3 regions of the Siphonobacter sp. SORGH_AS_0500 genome follow, and region 2 is predicted to be linked to each of the others. Evidence: riboswitches for the same ligand, from Rfam matches in the RefSeq annotation. Region 2 holds a riboswitch; each other region holds the start of a gene.
What was found. Region 2 has a riboswitch for S-adenosylmethionine ahead of QE357_RS19325 (O-acetylhomoserine aminocarboxypropyltransferase/cysteine synthase). Riboswitches for the same ligand answer to the same signal wherever they lie in the genome.

Region 1 (5,877 bases), on a different contig from region 2:
AGCCTGCATTTCTAGAGACGATGACCTCCCATCCCAAAAGAGTTGCAACCGACCTGCCAGATTCATCGCCGAAGGCGTATTACGTTCACCGGGGGTATTTCGCACACCCAGACTGAAGGACATCGTATCCGCAAAGGCAAATTCGGGTTTGTGACAGGAAGCACAGCTAATGGTGCGATCTTCGGAAAGAATAGGGTCAAAAAAGAGCTTTTTGCCCAGTTCTACTTTGCTTAGGGGTTCTTCTGAAGTAATAAACCTGAAGTTCAGAAAGAGTAATAGAATCCCCCCCAGAGCGAGGAAAAAGACTTTCATTGGGCATTTCGGGGATCAAAATTAAACGCTTGTCGAAAAGGAACGCATAAGCCTTTTTTATCGTGACAAACCTGACCAGTGATGTAGCCTGTGAAAAAATAATCCAGTTTATCGATTCTGACCTTCTGGCGAAATTCGGCCTGTTTCGTGAAGTAAGAGACATTCATTTCCCAGGTTTTGTCTTGCTTCGTTTGGGGCGAAATGGGAACGACCGGACCTAGCACTGAATACGTGCCATTAGATACGAACTCAAAATGAGTAGGCTGAGGACCTATATCTGCCTTAAAATCAGAAGAGTACAAAGACCATCCTTTTTCAACTCTAGCTCTCACGATGAGCTCTACTTCGTCACCGGGCTGGAGAGCGGTCTTCGATAGCGAATAATCCCATTCGAGTTGCTGAACGCTTTCCTGAGCCCATAGCGAGGTCACACTGGCTAGTAAAACGACTAGCCCGGTAAAAATTTTTCTCATAAACAAGGAAAGATTATCGACTCGCCGAAGCCGTGCCGCCCGCGTTAGCGACTAAGTTTACATCCAGTTCAAAGTCATTGTGGATGGCTTTATCACCCAGATTTTCGAAGAAATTAGTCGAACGGAATTTGATGTCGTATTTGGTACGATCTACCGGAATTTTAGCTGATGCCGTTAACTGGTTTTTATCAGCCTTTACCGTGGCGGGAAAGCTTACTTCCTGCGTAATGCCCTTGATGGTTAACTTCCCTTTGACCTGCACCTGACCCGCTGCCTGTGGGGTTACCGACGTAATCACAAAGGTTGATTTAGGGTGTTTGTCAACCGCGAAGAAATCATCCCCTTTGAGGTGATTGACTAGCTTCTGGTTGTATTCCTGATCTTTTAAATCTGTAACCGTCAGCGTGCGAAGATCGCTTTCAAACGAACCGCCTTTCAACTTACCATTATCAGCAATTAGGGTGCCGCTGGTAAGGGTAACGTTGCCATAGTGTTCACCGGTCACTTTTTTACCTTTCCATACGATAGTGCTTTTCTGGGTATCTACTTTGTAAGTAACCGTAGCCTGAGGCTTTGTAAATGCGAATGACGCAAGGGCGAGGAGAGCGAGTACTTTTTTCATGACAAGTTTTGTTTAGGTTTTTGTAAATGTAGCTGATTAGTAGCGAATTATGGTTTTTTAAGGAGTATCGGGTAAACTACCCGATACTCGAATACATGGCAAATCAACTTTGACGATCGAACGATTATCGTGCGGCCACATCGCTGCTGGCCGGAGCTTCTTCAGCAATGTATTTGTCCAGGTCTTTATTCCACTTCTTCACGTAGTTTTTGTAGTATTTCCCCGTTACTTCCCCGGTATAACCCGTGTGGATTTGCTTCACGGTTCCATCCCGACCAATGATGATCGTTGTTGGGAACGCCATCATTTTATTGAGGGCCGCGAATTTCTCGGAAGCCAGTTTTTTATCCGCAATACCACCGAAGAGAATGTCGTATTCAATACCGTATTTCTCTTTCAGTTTACCTAGTGTGTACTTGGCGTATTCCAGATCATCTTTCTGTTCAAAACCAACCGCGATGGCTTCTACGCCGCGATGTTTATTGGCCTTGTACCAGGGGGAAAGAAAAGCCGTCTGATCTGTGCAATTGGGGCACCAGGTCCCAATGATTTCCACGATAACTACTTTGCCTTTGTATTTGGCATCGCTCAGTTTTACGGTTTTTCCATTCAGATCGGGGAAAGTGAAATCCAGTTTATTCTGACCTTCCTTCAGTTGAGTCAGAGCATAGGGATCCGGAAGTTCTGCCTTTTTGTTTTTCGTCCACTCCAGCTTTTGAGTGACGTATAATCCACGATCAATTTCGGCGGATAAGGTTTTGTCCTCGTTGATTTTTCCTTTGATCAATACGGGATTAGGCCCGGTGAAGCCCGAAAGAACAAATTCATTTCCCTGAACAGTCCCCTCCAGTTCACGGGAATCACCCACGACCGTCATGATCACGCCCGTCAGTTTATTCCCCTTTTGTTCGAGTAAAGCGACCTGATTCGCAACCGGTTCTTTACTAATGAGTTTGATTTCCCATTTACCGCTCAGGTTAGCCGCTGGGGCAATGTCTTTACCGGGTTCAACGAATCGGTAAGACTTACCGTATTCCGCCGTAAAAGGCAGCGAGTTACCCCGGAAGCTGGGCACCAGACTGCGGTATTCACCCGTGAGGTGGCCGTCGGGGTGAACCTTAGCTACCAGTGCGGCATCGTACGTATTCATTTTAATAAATAAAGAATCAGAAGCCGTTTGTTTGACGTGGAAGTGATCCTGACGGGTGCCATTGATGAGGGTGAAAGTAGCGTCTTCGGCTTTATTACCCTTTACTTCAAAATTAAAGGGAACCTTCTGTTCGTTAATGGTGAAAACGCCCCGCCAAACGCCTTCTTTCGGGAATTGAGTTTGCTGAGCCTGCGAAGAAAAACCACTGAGTACGGACAAGGTAAGGGCCGTGCCTTTCAGGAATGAAATGGCTTTCATTTTCATAAATAGATGTGTTAGAAATAGTTAGGAAATGCACTCGCGTTGAAACGTGTGCAGAGAAAGAAAGCATAAACACCAGTGCAGGCAGGCAGATGCAAATGACTTTCGTGATTAGTTGAGGTTGGACGGATCTCAGCAGCAGCAGGTGCAGCAGCGAGCATTGCAGGCGAATAGCTTAGCGTTCATGGTTGGTTGTTGGGTTTATAGTTCCTAATTCAATAGGCAGGTTAGCACTGATTCCGTTCAGGAAAGTTGCTAAGGATTCAAAGAGCCTGTCTCTCCACCTTTCTTTATAAGCCGCAACTACTTTTGCAGGGAAGTAATTGAAGACTCTGCAAAGATATATACGTGAAAATACATTATCCAAATAAATCTATAGATTTTATAGACTAATAACGTTTATTTTTTTAGCCAAACCTATTAATCATTTGTCAATCAGTAGATTGAGAATTGAAGTTAGATTAGGCAGCAGGCATCTAGCTTGAACAAATGCCTGCTGCCTGTGATTAATTACGGGTCATTAGCTTATTAGCGGTTAACTCACTGGCTGGAATGAGCCATACATATGTAGGATCGCTCGGTACGATGGCCGGTACAGTGCCTTTTGCTGGAAACGTTAGATTCTGCCGGTAAATGTCAATAGAGCGTAAGCCTTCGCCTAAAAACTCAATGCGGCGTTCTTTTAGAATCGTTTCCAGCAAAGCACTGGCATTAGGAAAGCTGGCGGTAGTCCACTGCGTAGAAGCATCCGACCTTGATCGCACGGCACTCAGCAACTGAACGGCTCGGGCATCTACTGAATTGGTCGAGCGGGTTCGTGCCTCAGCAAGGTTCAATAGCACTTCCGCGTAGCGAATAATCGGAGCTTTGTCGGTATAAGGCGACGGACTCGAGTATTTCGATAACCACTGCTGCCCGCCCGAAGTAACCACAAACTGGCGGCGGGCATCGGTCGATTTCCAGGTGCTTTCGCCCAGAATTCCTGCCGGGTTCAGGTAATACTCCCTGTTACCTGTCGGCAGGTAGTAAAAGCCAAATTGATTCTGCGTTCCTGGGTTGTCCTGATTGGTGAAAACGAGCGAGAAGATGCTTTCCGTTGTGGTTTGCGGTACGGCAAAGACCGAAGCAATATTGGCTTGCAAGGCATGCTTTACGCCCGTGGTGGCCGTAAAGGGAGCAGAAGCGGAGACAATCTTGTCGGCTTCCCGGATTACGTCATCCCATTTAGATTGAGCCAGATAAACTTTCGTTTTAAACGCAATTGCCGAATTCCGATGCGGATGCGAGACATTGGTCAATTCATCGGTATAATTTAACGGAAGGTTCTGCTCGGCGAAATTCAAATCCTCAATAATCTGAGCGTAAACTTCGGCCACCGTACTCCGGGCCAGATCGTTATTCGCTGCATTGGTTTCAGCCTGAAGCCGAAGCGGCAAGCCCGGACTGGAACCATTAGAAGTTGCCCCATACGACCGGGCATAAAACTGCAGTACGTAGAAATAAGCCACCGCTCTCACGAACCGAGCTTCGGCTTTGTATTTTAGCACTTGCTGGTCATAGTTGGCTGGAAACGTAGGAGGTACGAATTTGCTGGCGTTATCATCCAGACCTTTTAGAAATACGTTAACTTTATTAATAGAAGCATAAGCCGCGTCCCAGATGCCACCCGTCTGCGATTCGTTTTGTGTAAAGCTCCACACGTTAAAACCAGTACCCTGGTTGGCCTTGACATTCAGGAATTCTTCTCCCTGAATATCGCTATAAATGTGATAACGCCCTCCTAGAAAGGCTCCTGATTTAATGGACGAAGAACTGAATAACCCGTTCACCTGCTGGGCAATGCGGGCAGGTGTATCGAAAACGACAATGTCGGTGAAAAACGTAGTGGGTGTGGGTTCTAGTTTGTCTTCGTTGCAGGAAGAAAGTGCAAGTACGATTCCAAGGCCTAGTACGCGGGACGTATGTTTGAGTAAGTGATTCATAATCAGGAAGGGTTAAAAGCCAATAGTAATACCGAGGGATACTGTACGGGTTTGTCCCAATGCATTCCGGTCCACGCCGGGACCCGTATTGCTGTTTCCATTCACCGTAGATTCGGGATCATAACCGCTGTACTTCGTAAAAACCAGAGCATTCTGCACCTGAGCGTACACGCGGGCACTCGATACATGAAGGCGGTTCAGAACATTTGGATTGATTTTGTACCCCAACGAAACATTCCGCAGACGAGCAAAATCGCCTTTTTCAATATTTTCGGAAATGGAGATAGCCGCTCCGCCGTTGGAAATGTTATCTCCGTAAACCGCCCGTGGTAATTTCCCATCTTTATTATTCGGTGTCCAGCGGTCGAGGAGATCCGTGCTGTTGTTGTAGCCGCGTTGATCACGAGTTCCAGGTTTGGTGCCGTTCAGAACCTTATTACCTCCCGAGAATTGCAGGAATAAACCCAGATCGAAGTTTTTGTAGGTAAACGTGTTATCAAATCCGCCGTACCATTTTGGCAAAGCCGGGCCTTGATTTCTACCGTCGGCCAGCGTCGTTGCAGCAGATACGGACGTGCCTTCCAGCGTCGTCCATCGTTGGGATGCGGAGGCCGAATGATCGTATTGAACCACGGTTCCGTCGGCTTTCTGGAATAAACGGCGACCATTTTCAGGATTAACCCCCAGCGTAGTAACGGCCCAGAGACTGGAAACCGATTTTCCAATTTCAATTACGTTTTCACCGTTGATTATCCGCTGGTTATCTCCATTCAGGCTAATGACCTTATTTTTCAGCGTCGTTACATTCGCATTGATTTTCCAGCTGAACTCATCCGTACGAACGGCATGGGCCTGTACGCTGAACTCCAGCCCGGTATTTTGCATCGATCCAATATTGAGTAACAGAGAATTGGAGGGAATCCCTTTGGAAGATGCCTGCGGAACATTGAGAATCAGGCCATCCACATCGTTTTGGTAATAGGCGATTTCTCCGGTAATGCGATCATTGAGTAAGCCAAAAGCAAATCCAAAATCAGTTTTCTTGCTGGTTTCCCAGGACAGACTTCGGTTTCCCGC
Region 2 (5,877 bases):
ACCAGAATTTCTCGCTGAACGGTGCCCGCTGCTGGCCCTTCATGGTCGGTACAACTCAGTGTAAAAAGCCCAAGGCTAACGAATAAGAGTACTTTTGAAAATAGAGAAAGCGTTTTCATAGATTTAATGGATTGGATATGAATGAATAGGATTGAGGTGAAGTTCTGACCTTGTTAGTGGCAAGAAAAAACTTCAAAACTAGTTTGAAATAGAAGTATTGTATTAGGAGAATTCCAGTCTATAAGCCCTTATGGCATGCTCTAGAATTGGAATGTAACGCTCACCTAAGACTCAGAACCCGTATAAAGATAAACTTCAGCTAGTTCTAAGGAAGTATGATTGATGATAAGCCAGAAAGGCTTAGGAGTCGTTTGTTAAGGGGCAAGTAAAGATGTCTGTAAATATCTGAAATACAAGACTAATGTATGTGAACCGTATCTTTTTAGCAGTGAAATAACCTTCTTTGTTTGTAAGGCATCATCACCATCTTTTTTTATAAAAATGCAAAATCAGGCGTATATAAAGAACGCTTCGAACGCAGAAAGGGCCAAATGCACCATTCCCTTATGTTATTCAGAAGTCATTTTAGAGCGTCTCGGACAGGCTCTTTATTTAAAAGCAGATACCTTAAAGTTTATATTCTATCAATGAAGGATACGAAAGCCTTTTCAAGCTGGGTTACGCTCACGCAACCCTAGCTTCTAAAGAAGCCTCTAAAAAATTGAGCAATCTTACGATAAACATGATTTAACGTTTCAAGCAGGATGCTGGTAAAACGAAGGTATAGATTTATTTGGCTTTTTTTAGAGGAAACTCCGGGGGCAAAGTTTGGCTTCTACCGTCGCTTAAATAAATACGGTTATTTTTTTCGTCGAAGCTTTTAATGTGTCGGGTATTAACTAGAATGTGCGGTAGATGCGGACTCAGTAAGGTAAAATCGTAGTTTTCCTGTAAAGCCAAACTCACTTTATCCAGCACCGTATCTGACTCAATTCGGTTGCCGTTGATGAGATGAATGGTGTAGGGAGTAGCCAGGAACGAAATATTCTCCACGGCAATGTATTCACGGACACCTTTGCGAACATCCACCTGTACACGATCCCGAACGATAAGTTCTTCTTCTTCTACTTCAGGTTCCAATCGGTTCGATAATTCCCAGGTACGAATGGTTTTAGTCATGAGTTCATTTTCCACAAGAAATCCATCATGACCATACAAAGAATCAATTTCAGTCAATTCAGCCTGGGGAATGTACCGAGCTAAAAACCGCTGTTCTTCCACCGGAAACAAGACATCCGATTGAATACCAATGATTAGTGTCTGGGCTTTAATTCGGTTAAGAGCCGCCATAGCTCCGCCTCGGTTTCTTCCCACATCGTGCGAATCCATCATTCGCGACAAACTATAGTAAGAGAAAGCGTTGAATCGTGAGGCAATTTTTTCGCCCTGATATCGCTGGTAAGAGCTAGCCCGGTAGTGATCAATTACCGATTCTTCGCGGGCTTGCGTATACTCGTACATCACCGCACTGCGGTAACTCAGCAAGGCCGTAGCCCGGGCGGCTTTCATGCCCGCAGTACCTGCGTCGGCCCGGCGTTCCTGCCAGGTCTGATCGGCCTCAATAGCCATCCGTTGGGATTCATTGAAGGCAATACCCCAGGGTGACATCCGGGCGTTAGTAGCAATAAGAATCAGTTGCTTGAAAAGCTCGGGTTTCTGAATGGCCCATTCCAGAGCCTGCTGTCCGCCAAGCGATCCACCTACGAGCATGCAAAGCTGCTGAATCTGCAAATGCTCCCGTAGTAAATCCAGACTTTTAACAACATCACGAATGGTTACGAGCGGAAAATCCTGATAATAAGGTTCCTGCGTAAGCGGATTAACTGATAAGGCCGAGGTAGAACCATAAGCCGAACTCAGCACATTCGCACAAATAATGAAATACTGTCGGGTATCTAATAGCTTTCCTTCGCCCACTAATCCGCTCCACCACTCAGTAACGTCTGAATTTCCCGTGAGGGCATGACAAATCCAGACGGCATTATCGGCCCGGTCATTAAGCTTTCCAAAGGTATGATAAGCTACCTGAATTTCGGGTAGGGTCTGTCCGCATTCTAAGTCAAAAGGATGCGGGTAATGAAATAGTTGTAACTCAGACAAAGCGTAAGCAATCAGTTAAGGACTTTCAAGTAAGTCAGTATGCAAATCGAGTGAAATAAGGTCGGAGCCAAAGCCCCGACCCTGGAGGCTAGGAACCTGAAACGGCCTGAATGGCCTGCTCTAGGTCCGCCTTAATGTCTTCAATGTGTTCAAAACCCAGCGAAATTCGGAGTAATCCCGGTTCTACGCCCGCCGTAGCTTGCTCGGCGGCTGAAAGCTGGGAGTGCGTCGTGCTGGCGGGGTGGATGATGAGCGTTTTCGCATCGCCCACATTAGCCAGGTGACTAATCAGTTTTAAGGAATTAACTAACTGATCTGCCGCTTCTTTTCCCGCTTTAAGCTTGAAGGTCAACACGCCGCCAAAGCCACGGGTTAAGTACTTCTGAGCCAGGGCGTGGTAGGGACTACTCGCCAAACCGGGGTAATTCACATATTCTACTGCCGGATGGTTTTCCAGCCAGGTCGCCAGAGCCAGAGCATTTTCGTTCGTCCGCTCTACGCGAAGCGAAAGCGTTTCGAGTCCCTGCAATAGTAAGAAGCTGTTGAAAGGAGCTTGAGAAGGTCCCCAATCCCGAAGTCCTTCTACCCGGGCCCGAATGATGAACTGAATATTACCGAAAGGACCATTAAAGCCGAATACATCATTTAATACCAGACCGTGGTAACTTGGTGAGGGTTCGGTAAACTGAGGGTACTTTCCATTGCCCCAGTTATAGGTGCCGCCGTCGATAATAACCCCTCCCATAGAAGTACCGTGACCGCCGATCCACTTCGTAGCCGAGCTAACAACCACGTGGGCTCCGTGCTTAAGAGGCTGAGCAATGGCCCCGCCTGCTCCGAATGTATTATCTACGATAATGGGCAGATCATACTTCTTAGCCAGGGCTGCGAAGGCTTCAAAATCGGGAATGTTAAATCCAGGGTTACCAATAGTTTCCAGATACAGGAACTTGGTGCGATCGTCAATGAGCCGTTCGAATGATTCGACTTTATCGCCTTCAGCAAAACGGGCTTCAACGCCAATATTTTTAAAGGAATTCTTAAACTGGTTATAGCTGCCGCCGTATAAATAGGAAGTCGTTACAAAGTTATCGCCAACGGTAGTAATGTTATTGATGGCAATAAACTGAGCCGCATGCCCCGAAGCCACCGAAAGGGCTGCCACGCCGCCTTCCAATGCCGCTATGCGTTTTTCAAACACATCGTGGGTGGGGTTCATAATGCGTGAATAAATGTTCCCAAATTCCTGAAGGGCAAAAAGCCGGGCTCCGTGAGCGGAATCATCGAACTGATAAGCCGTGGTTTGATAAATAGGAACGGCCCGGGCCTTAGTGGTTGGGTCAATCTCTTGGCCAGCGTGTAACTGGAGCGTTTCAAAACGTAATTCAGACATGTTGTTGCAGAATTAATGCGTGAATAAAAGATAGAGTTTAGAGTAAGTGTTTGAAACGAATCGTTTCTGCATGCAATCCACAACAAGAAGAAGTGCCCCCTGCGTAGGCGGATGAACTAAGAGTCAGGAAATCTGAGATGGAAAAAGAGGGCAGAATAGCAGCCCCCAATAAAAGGGTCGTCCGGTGCATGAAAGTTCGCTTTACTTATCTCTCCCCGGAGACCTTCCCCAGGGCAGGAATTAGCACCTTGTTTTCACCTCGTTGAAAATAGGTTGCCAGCGGTTCACAGAGCCCGTCTCTCCCCGCTTCTCGATAAGTCAGCATCTGGAACGGGCTGACTTTTCAAAGGCAAACTTAAAAAGGAATAGGCAAATGTGGAAAGAGCCGGATCGTTTTTTGTTCATTGGGGGTTATAATTACTTTGATTCACGCAAAATCAGTAACGAAAAGGCAGGGGATAATTATCAGGAGTGAACTTTCCCATGCTGATCTGCTACTTTTGTAAAAAACGTCAGTTGATGTACTGACACGCATACGTTATGGAAAACCCCGTCCTTATTTTTGGAGCCAAAGCTTTGGGTAAAACGGCTCTTGATATTTTTAATCGCAACGGCGTCATTGTGTACGGGTTTCTAGAAGACGAAACGAGCCTGCACGGAACCGAAATTGGTGAGGTATCAGTCTTTTCAGCGACTGACGATGAAGGATTTACTGAACTCATTGGAAATAAATGTGAAGCTTTTATAGCAGTAGAAGATCGGACCGAACGCAAAACACTGGTTGAGTACCTGCACGAAACTCGCCAGACGCAGCCTGTTAATGCTGTACATCCCTCGGCCATTATCTCGGAAGATGCTCACATCGGCCACGGAAATCTGATTGCGGCTGGCGTTATTGTTCAGACGTTTTCCAAAGTGAGTAACCACTGTATTCTCCACGCCGGAGTTATCATTGATACCGAAACTGTCCTGGAAGACTTTGTTCAGGTAGGAGCGGGGAGTGTAATCGGAATGGGAGCTAAAGTGGGAGAAAACACTTTCATTGGTTCTGGCGTAACGATTGTAGGCGGCGTCGAAATTGGGAAAAATGCCCGAATCGGAGCGGGGTCTGTCGTCATTGAAAACGTCGCGGCGGGTGCTACGGTCTTCGGTAATCCGGCTAAAAAGGTATAAAGTACGATCTCGATTTTATCAAAAGGGGTCCGGTTTAACGCATGTAACCGGGCCCCTTTTTGTTGCTACATGTATTAATAGACAGCTTCACTATTCTAGGTATAGTGCAAAACTGGGTTTATAGATTCTTCGTTCTACCACCTCTATGAGCTTAACATAAGTTATAAGAGTTATAGAAATTAAAAGAAGCGAATAAAGAAGTCTTGAAATATAAAAAATATAATTGAACTATTTTGCTAATATTTGGTAATGTTTATGAAAATATGGGTGCTTTAAGCTAATTAATGAATTGTTAATGAGTGTTTTTACTCTTAAAATTAGTGTAGTTAACATTTCGTATGGTATAATTTTTTGAAGACTTATTTAGCTTTGCTACTATAAAAAAAATGAATTATAAGAATGTAATTTTTTTCGATGAAACGTTTGAAATGACATCCATCTAGTAGATTTTCTCGTATTTATCTTTTGGAATTTCGTTCAGCAATTCTAAACAAAGTTGAATTATCCTTGTATATATTCTTTATAGACTCTAATTTAGGTAGAATTGGTTTCGAAAAGATTATTAGTTCTGTTCTAATAGAATTGATAAGTGTTTGAAACCTATCAGCGTGATAGTCAAAACTGATCTTGCTTTTTGTTGAACAGGTAGCTCAGTTTAGGGTAACAGGTCGATTTTACCGAGACTATTCCACCTTAATACACCGCTACAATTATGAATACGGAATTTGATGAAGTAGTTTCGCTATCTGAAAAAAACGAAGTTCGTTTGCGTGCGGGTGCTCAGATAGAAGCTAAAATGGCTCCTGAGACTCCTAATACAAGTGTGCCCCCCGTCCCCACTACTGAAAAGTCAATGAGTTCTACGAGTATATGGCAGCGTTTGAAAAACCGCTTTTTTACAGGGCAACAGCCCGATCTGGAAGAGCCCATTAAAGACTGCTTTTGGAAAGTTGATATACATTCACACCTTCTGCCAGGAGTAGATGACGGAGTTTCATCCTGGGAGGAAACCCTGGCCTGTTTAAAACAACTTTCCGAATGGGGTATAACTAAAGTAGTAACTACGCCCCACGTCAGCCGAGATTGGTTTCCTAACAAATACCATCATTTACTTGAGGGTCAGGAGCAATTGCAGTCCCTGGTACGGGAGC
Region 3 (5,877 bases), on a different contig from region 2:
CGACAGCATCATCTACCTGGATCGAATGCAAACCGCAGCGGGGCGTATGTCCACGCTGATCCGGGATTTATTGAGTTTCTCGCAAATCACGACCCAGCAGATTTCAGCCCATCCGGTACCTTTGAATGAGGTTCTGCAAACGGTTATCAATGATCTCGAAGTTACCATTCAGGAAGCCTCTGCCCAGATACACGTTTCGAGTCTTCCAACCGTTATGGGGGATGCTTCCCAACTGCATCAGCTTTTTCAGAACCTGTTATCTAACGGCATAAAATTCCGTAAGGACGACGTTTATCCGCAGATCCATGTTCATTCAAAGGTAATTGACCATACCGAGCTACCGACTCTTATTAAACCGACCAAACATACCTCTCATTATTACTGCATCGACGTTACCGATAACGGAATAGGTTTCGATGAGAAATACTTGAAGCGAATTTTCCAGGTTTTCCAACGTTTACACGGCAAGACTGAGTTCGCGGGTACTGGAGTGGGCTTAGCCATTTGCGAAAAAGTAGCCGCCAACCACGGCGGTGCTATTACTGCCAAAAGTCAATTAGAGCAGGGTTCTACGTTTCGCGTGTTCTTACCCAAGTAATAAGTTTTCAATAAAAAACCCGGTTCAGCGTAAGACCTGAACCGGGTTTTTTATTGAAAATCTATTCAACTGCATGATGAGTGACAACATCAATTCCAATTCCATTGGGATCCGTAAAGGCAAAGTGACGGTCACCCCAGGGTTCGTCTCGCAACTCAATAACAATCGGGATCTTCAGATCTTTGATTTTCTCGTATGCTTCGTCTACGTTAGGCACTTCCAGTGTTAGGAAAACACCTTTACCGTCAAATTCAGGATGAAATAAAGGATGTTGCGAAGGATGCTCCGGTAGCATAAAGCTGATTTCGGCTTTGCGGTCAGGCGTATGCATAAGCACGAAAAAATCGTTTTCGAACGTAATCCCAAACTGAAAAACTTCCTGATAAAAACGTTTCGTCTCGGCTAAGCGGGAAGTAATAATTCCGGCGTTCATTTTGATAGACATATCCATTTGCGTTTTAGTGAGAATGGATCCAAAGGTCTACCCCATCCATGACAGCCTTATGTCAGCAGGAATGACTTCCTTGTGAATTTATTTGAATACTTCTCTCGCGTTTCGCTTATGGAACGGTTATTTCCATTACGGCACTATTTCACCCACCAGTAATAACTTCCCTGCATAACAGGCATTTTCCTGAAAGCGTGACGGATCATTCATAACCTGGTTTCGGGTCTTAAGAATGGCGGCTTTATCCACTTTTTCGTCCGAAACTTTAAATCGAATCACATGCGTCTAATTCGGCGATGTAGGGACAACGAAGAAATTCGAGCGATAATCTGTACAATAAGCATCGAACCGGGAAATGGTTTGTTTGAAGTCCTGATCCACTTCCATACTATACTGACCCGTTCCCGGACCCATCACATCATACAACCCGCAAGCCAGACCTTTCATTTTTACTTCCAGATAATCACCCGGCGTGCTGGATTTTATTAAGCTCGAAAACCGCTGCTGCAAAGCCAAAGCCACGGAATCCGTATCGGGAGTAATTGTCGTCCAGTTCCCCTGTTTTTTCAATTCGTCCACTGCGATCATACGGGCCGCTTCCCAGTTATCATTCACGTAAGGTTTAGCTAAAGCCCGCTTTTGTGGCGTTACTTTCAGGTCCGCCATTTGCTTCAAAGCTTTTGCCAGGGCTTCCGTATATAACCGATGCCCTGTTTCGGGATAAGGATGCACGTTATCGGCTGAAAACACAATTTTGTCCGGTGCATCTTCGGGTTTGCCTTTGAAAATCAGCTTACCTTGCTGGGCCAAAGCTGCCACCTCCAGCCCCAGACAAACGCTGGGAATTCCATAATATTCCGCAATTTGTTCCATGGCTAAAGCCGAAGCTGGCAGTTTTCCCTGCTGGTAAGTTGGGGCCAGATCTGCCGTTAAGGTGTATACGAAACAGAGATCGGTATGAGGATTTTGCCGCCAGGTTTTTCGAACGATTCCTTCCATGGCTTTGTAAATCTGCTCTGGCTTTTTACCGTTATCGTTTACAGCAAATTCTACGAAAACCAAATCAGGATTCTGATCGAGCACCTGAGTTTGCACCCGAAAAACACCTAAATCCGAGCCCGTTCCTCCAACTCCCGCATTAATCTGCCGAAAGGGAACCTGCGGATAGGTTTTCTGTAACCAACTCAGTGACTGCTCCCGCCAGCCTTTTCCGGCTTCAGTAATGCTACCACCTAGGTATCCTACCATGATCGGCTTTCCAGCTTTTATTTTTTCAAAAAAGAAAGGTAACCCTTCCCTGGCACGAAGTAGCGTGGCATTTTCCAATGCACTTTTTTGGGAGAATACCAAGGTCGGAAAACAGAAGAAAAGCGTAATGATTCTCAGCAATGACTTCATAGGTAACTAGTTTTTTCGGTTGCCTAAACCTACGTAATGAATCATAGCAATGACTATTTTACTAATGGTAAGTTGATTTTAGAAAAATAATTTTTAGTAATCATCTATTTTACAGAGCAATAGCACAACAAGAAGTGTTAACAGTATTATTAATCTACCATTTCTATAGATTTTATTTGTTTTATTAAATTCCCCTACTTTACTTTGCATTGTCTTCAATTACCATTGGTAGTTGGGGCTTATACAGAAAGGAGGAGAGACAGGCTCGACGAATCCTTAGCAACTTTCCGACGCGGAATCAGTGCTAACCTGCCTAACATTTTTAGGAACTATAAACCCCATATGCCATGTCATTCCTCCCCAATCTAAGGAACCGATCGGCCTGCTCATTACTGATGAGTTAAGGCTTTCTCTCGTTTGTCACGAGACTCAGTTTCATTTCATTACCAAGCGTCGCTCAGGTTTATTTGATACCTGTGCTCCTTATGTGTCCATTCATTCACCCTTCATCAGCTCTTTTATACCATGAGTATTTATTTAGATAACTCCGCGACTACCGCTTTGTCTCCTGCTGTTCTGGAAGCCATCATACCCTATTTTACGCAACATTTTGGCAACGCCTCTTCGAATCACTGGGCGGGCCGGGAAGCGAAAAAAGTAATTCAATCGAGTCGTCGGCAAATTGCTGATTTACTGAACATTACTCCCGAAGAAATTATCTTTACTTCTGGCGGTACCGAAGCTGACAATTTTGCTTTAAAAAGTAGCATTCAGCACTTTAACATCCGCCACGTCCTTACTTCGAAGATTGAACATAAAGCCGTGCTTTTGCCGCTGAAACAGTTGGAACAGGCGGGGCTCATTCAAGTTCATTACGTCCAGTTAGACGAGCAGGGTCGGGTATCCATTCCTGATTTAACCCAGTGGCTGGAGAAGCATCCCAACGGACTCGTCAGCCTCATGCACGCCAATAACGAACTAGGTACGCTTTTGGATTTGGAAGAAGTGCATTCGTTAACTCAACACTACGGAGCTTATTTCCATACGGATACCGTTCAAAGCATCGGTAAAGTGCCCGTAAACCTGCATGCGGTTGATTTTGCGACGGCTTCGGCTCATAAATTTCGTGGTCCTAAAGGCGTAGGATTTTTGTTTGCCCGTCAGGGACACCGATTGCCCGCCTTTATCAGCGGCGGCGGACAGGAAGGGGGGCAACGCGGAGGAACCGAAAATATTCCCGGCATTGTGGGATTAACTAAGGCTCTGGAGCTGGCGATAACCCATCAAACGCAGAACATCGCCCATCTGAATTCATTGAAACAACAGTTCATCGACGAAATCCAACGGCAAATCCCCGGGGTTTTGTTTAATGGTCGATGTCAAAGCCTCGAGGAAAGTTTACCCGGATTAATTAACGTCGCCTTCCCTATTCTCGACGGCCCCTGCTCATTGGTAGAAGCCCTGGATGCTCGCGGCATTGCCGTCTCCGGTGGTAGTGCCTGTTCCAATCTCGCCGGAGGCTCACACGTACTACAGGAAATTCCCACCAGTTTTGGGAAAGAAAACGTTCGTTTCTCCTTCGGAGCGGATAATACGTTTGAAGAAATCAACGAAGTCTTGTCTATCCTTAGTGAATTGTATCAGACTGAGGAAGTTAGTCTGGCTTCGTAAAGCATTCCCAGTTTGAAAACATCTTCGAAGAAAAGCTGCCAACTCTTATGCTGGCAGCTTTTCTTTTTTAACAAATGCTCCAAACATCTGTCATTCAGAATGTCCCCGGATTTCATCCGGGGACACTTAAATGACTTCTAACTACTTTATCATCAGCGTCTGTCATCTAGAGCGAAGCAAAGGATCTTCCTTTTCTCCCGAGTATTTTGTCGTCAGTAAAACAGTCTGGTTATCATCGTGCTGAGGCACATTCTAAGCTATCGTTCTAAAGAATAAGCAAACCCCCCGCCCATTTCTTGGCGGGGGACAAAGAAACTAACTCAACTTCCTAAATTACAAACTTATATACTCAAGCAAGTTCTTGATCCATTCGAAAAAGCAGCGACGGAAACTACCCATCAATGGATAGTAATGCTTTTAATACCCTCTTCCAAAGCAACTTCTTTTCCGACAATGGCCTGCCCTTCTGCTCGAAAAACGCCCATCACTTCAATGCCAATTGACGTTAAAAAGAAACGCACGTACGTATCAATGAAATCATACGGCTTGAGTTCTCCTTTGGAATAAACACCTCCCGAGGTGATGGCCAGATAAGCCTTTTTGTTTTTCAGAAGTCCTTCGGGAAGTAAACCATTACCCGTGTAGTGGAACGTGATTCCGGCTCTGGTTATGTGATCAAAATAGGCCTTTAATGTAGACGTGATGTTGAAATTATACATGGGAGCTTCCATAATAATGATGTCACTTTCCATTAATTCCGCAACGGCATCATCCGAATACTTGATGCTTTGCTCCTGCTCCGGTGAGAGATTTTCTTTAGGCGTAAAAAAGGCATTAATATGCGATTCATCCAGATGAGGAGCGGGTTCTTTATATAAATCGCGAACCTTTACCTGATTGATTGGATATTTTTCCTGAACCTCTTTCAAAATAGCAGCTCCCAGTTTTCGACTGACTGAGGCTTCATCCTGAGGACTGGAAATAATATGCAGTATATTTTTCATTTGCTTCGAATTATATGATGATCGCAAATGTATTTATATTAACTACGCAAAAACTAGTACTAAACAAAACCTTAGCAGTAAGGTTTATATTACTATACTATCTGAAAAGAAGATGAACGATCCCCTAATATTTTACTCCGAAACGCAGTGTGCCCAGAATTTAGCGGCCGTAGAAGATGCTATTTATGTATTAGGTGGCAAGTGGAAACTCCGCATCATTATCGCTTTAGTAAGCGGATACACCCGATTCAATGAATTACAACGAACCATCAAGGGCATTTCGGCTACGGTCCTTTCCAGTGAATTGAAGGCTCTGGAACAAAATGGATTAGTAAAACGAGTCGTGCATGCAGAAAACATACCGGTCATTGTTGAATACCAACCCACCGAATACGCCGAGACGCTGAAAGAGCTTGTAAACGTGCTGGGAGAATGGGGGAAGAACCATCGCCAAAAAATCACGCAATTGTAGAGGAAGCAGAACGATTTAAACCTTGAGAGTTCCTTCACTAGTGGATCAATTCACTTAGCCCCCCATCCATGCATAGCTCGTGGGATGTTTTGGAAGAAAAACTTAGAATAAGAAAAAACACCCGCTGAGTGATCAGCGGGTGTTTTTTCTATTATTAAATCTTAAAAATTAATTATACCCTGGATTTTGGTACATTTTCTCAGGATTCAACTTGTTTTCGTCGAAAGGAATAGGGTAATATATATCCTTTGTTCCGAAGTTGGAAAGCTTGGCAATACCAAAATCA

Region 1: linked by a shared signal. The riboswitch ahead of QE357_RS23725 (peroxiredoxin) and the one ahead of QE357_RS19325 (O-acetylhomoserine aminocarboxypropyltransferase/cysteine synthase) in region 2 are both predicted to bind S-adenosylmethionine.
Region 3: linked by a shared signal. The riboswitch ahead of QE357_RS22120 (cysteine desulfurase family protein) and the one ahead of QE357_RS19325 (O-acetylhomoserine aminocarboxypropyltransferase/cysteine synthase) in region 2 are both predicted to bind S-adenosylmethionine.

What each region holds. Positions count from the first base shown of each region.
Region 1 covers NZ_JAVIYT010000008.1:87,910-93,786, reverse strand. The annotation lists gene QE357_RS23740 (cytochrome c peroxidase) at 1-312, opposite strand, end outside; gene QE357_RS23735 (protein-disulfide reductase DsbD domain-containing protein) at 309-785, opposite strand; gene QE357_RS23730 (YceI family protein) at 799-1,407, opposite strand; gene QE357_RS23725 (peroxiredoxin) at 1,532-2,821, opposite strand; SAM riboswitch class I at 3,017-3,117, opposite strand; gene QE357_RS23720 (RagB/SusD family nutrient uptake outer membrane protein) at 3,325-4,800, opposite strand; gene QE357_RS23715 (TonB-dependent receptor) at 4,813-5,877, opposite strand, start outside.
Region 2 covers NZ_JAVIYT010000001.1:4,588,352-4,594,228, reverse strand. The annotation lists gene QE357_RS19335 (ScyD/ScyE family protein) at 1-119, opposite strand, end outside; gene metX (homoserine O-acetyltransferase) at 790-2,160, opposite strand; gene QE357_RS19325 (O-acetylhomoserine aminocarboxypropyltransferase/cysteine synthase) at 2,249-3,553, opposite strand; SAM riboswitch class I at 3,756-3,873, opposite strand; gene QE357_RS19320 (NeuD/PglB/VioB family sugar acetyltransferase) at 4,094-4,726, shown strand; gene QE357_RS19315 (tyrosine-protein phosphatase) at 5,439-5,877, shown strand, end outside.
Region 3 covers NZ_JAVIYT010000006.1:121,628-127,504, reverse strand. The annotation lists gene QE357_RS22140 (ATP-binding protein) at 1-598, shown strand, start outside; gene QE357_RS22135 (VOC family protein) at 660-1,043, opposite strand; gene QE357_RS22130 (hypothetical protein) at 1,179-1,325, opposite strand; gene QE357_RS22125 (SGNH/GDSL hydrolase family protein) at 1,332-2,444, opposite strand; SAM riboswitch class I at 2,681-2,782, shown strand; gene QE357_RS22120 (cysteine desulfurase family protein) at 2,970-4,115, shown strand; gene QE357_RS22115 (NAD(P)H-dependent oxidoreductase) at 4,514-5,119, opposite strand; gene QE357_RS22110 (helix-turn-helix domain-containing protein) at 5,232-5,591, shown strand; gene QE357_RS22105 (RagB/SusD family nutrient uptake outer membrane protein) at 5,760-5,877, opposite strand, start outside.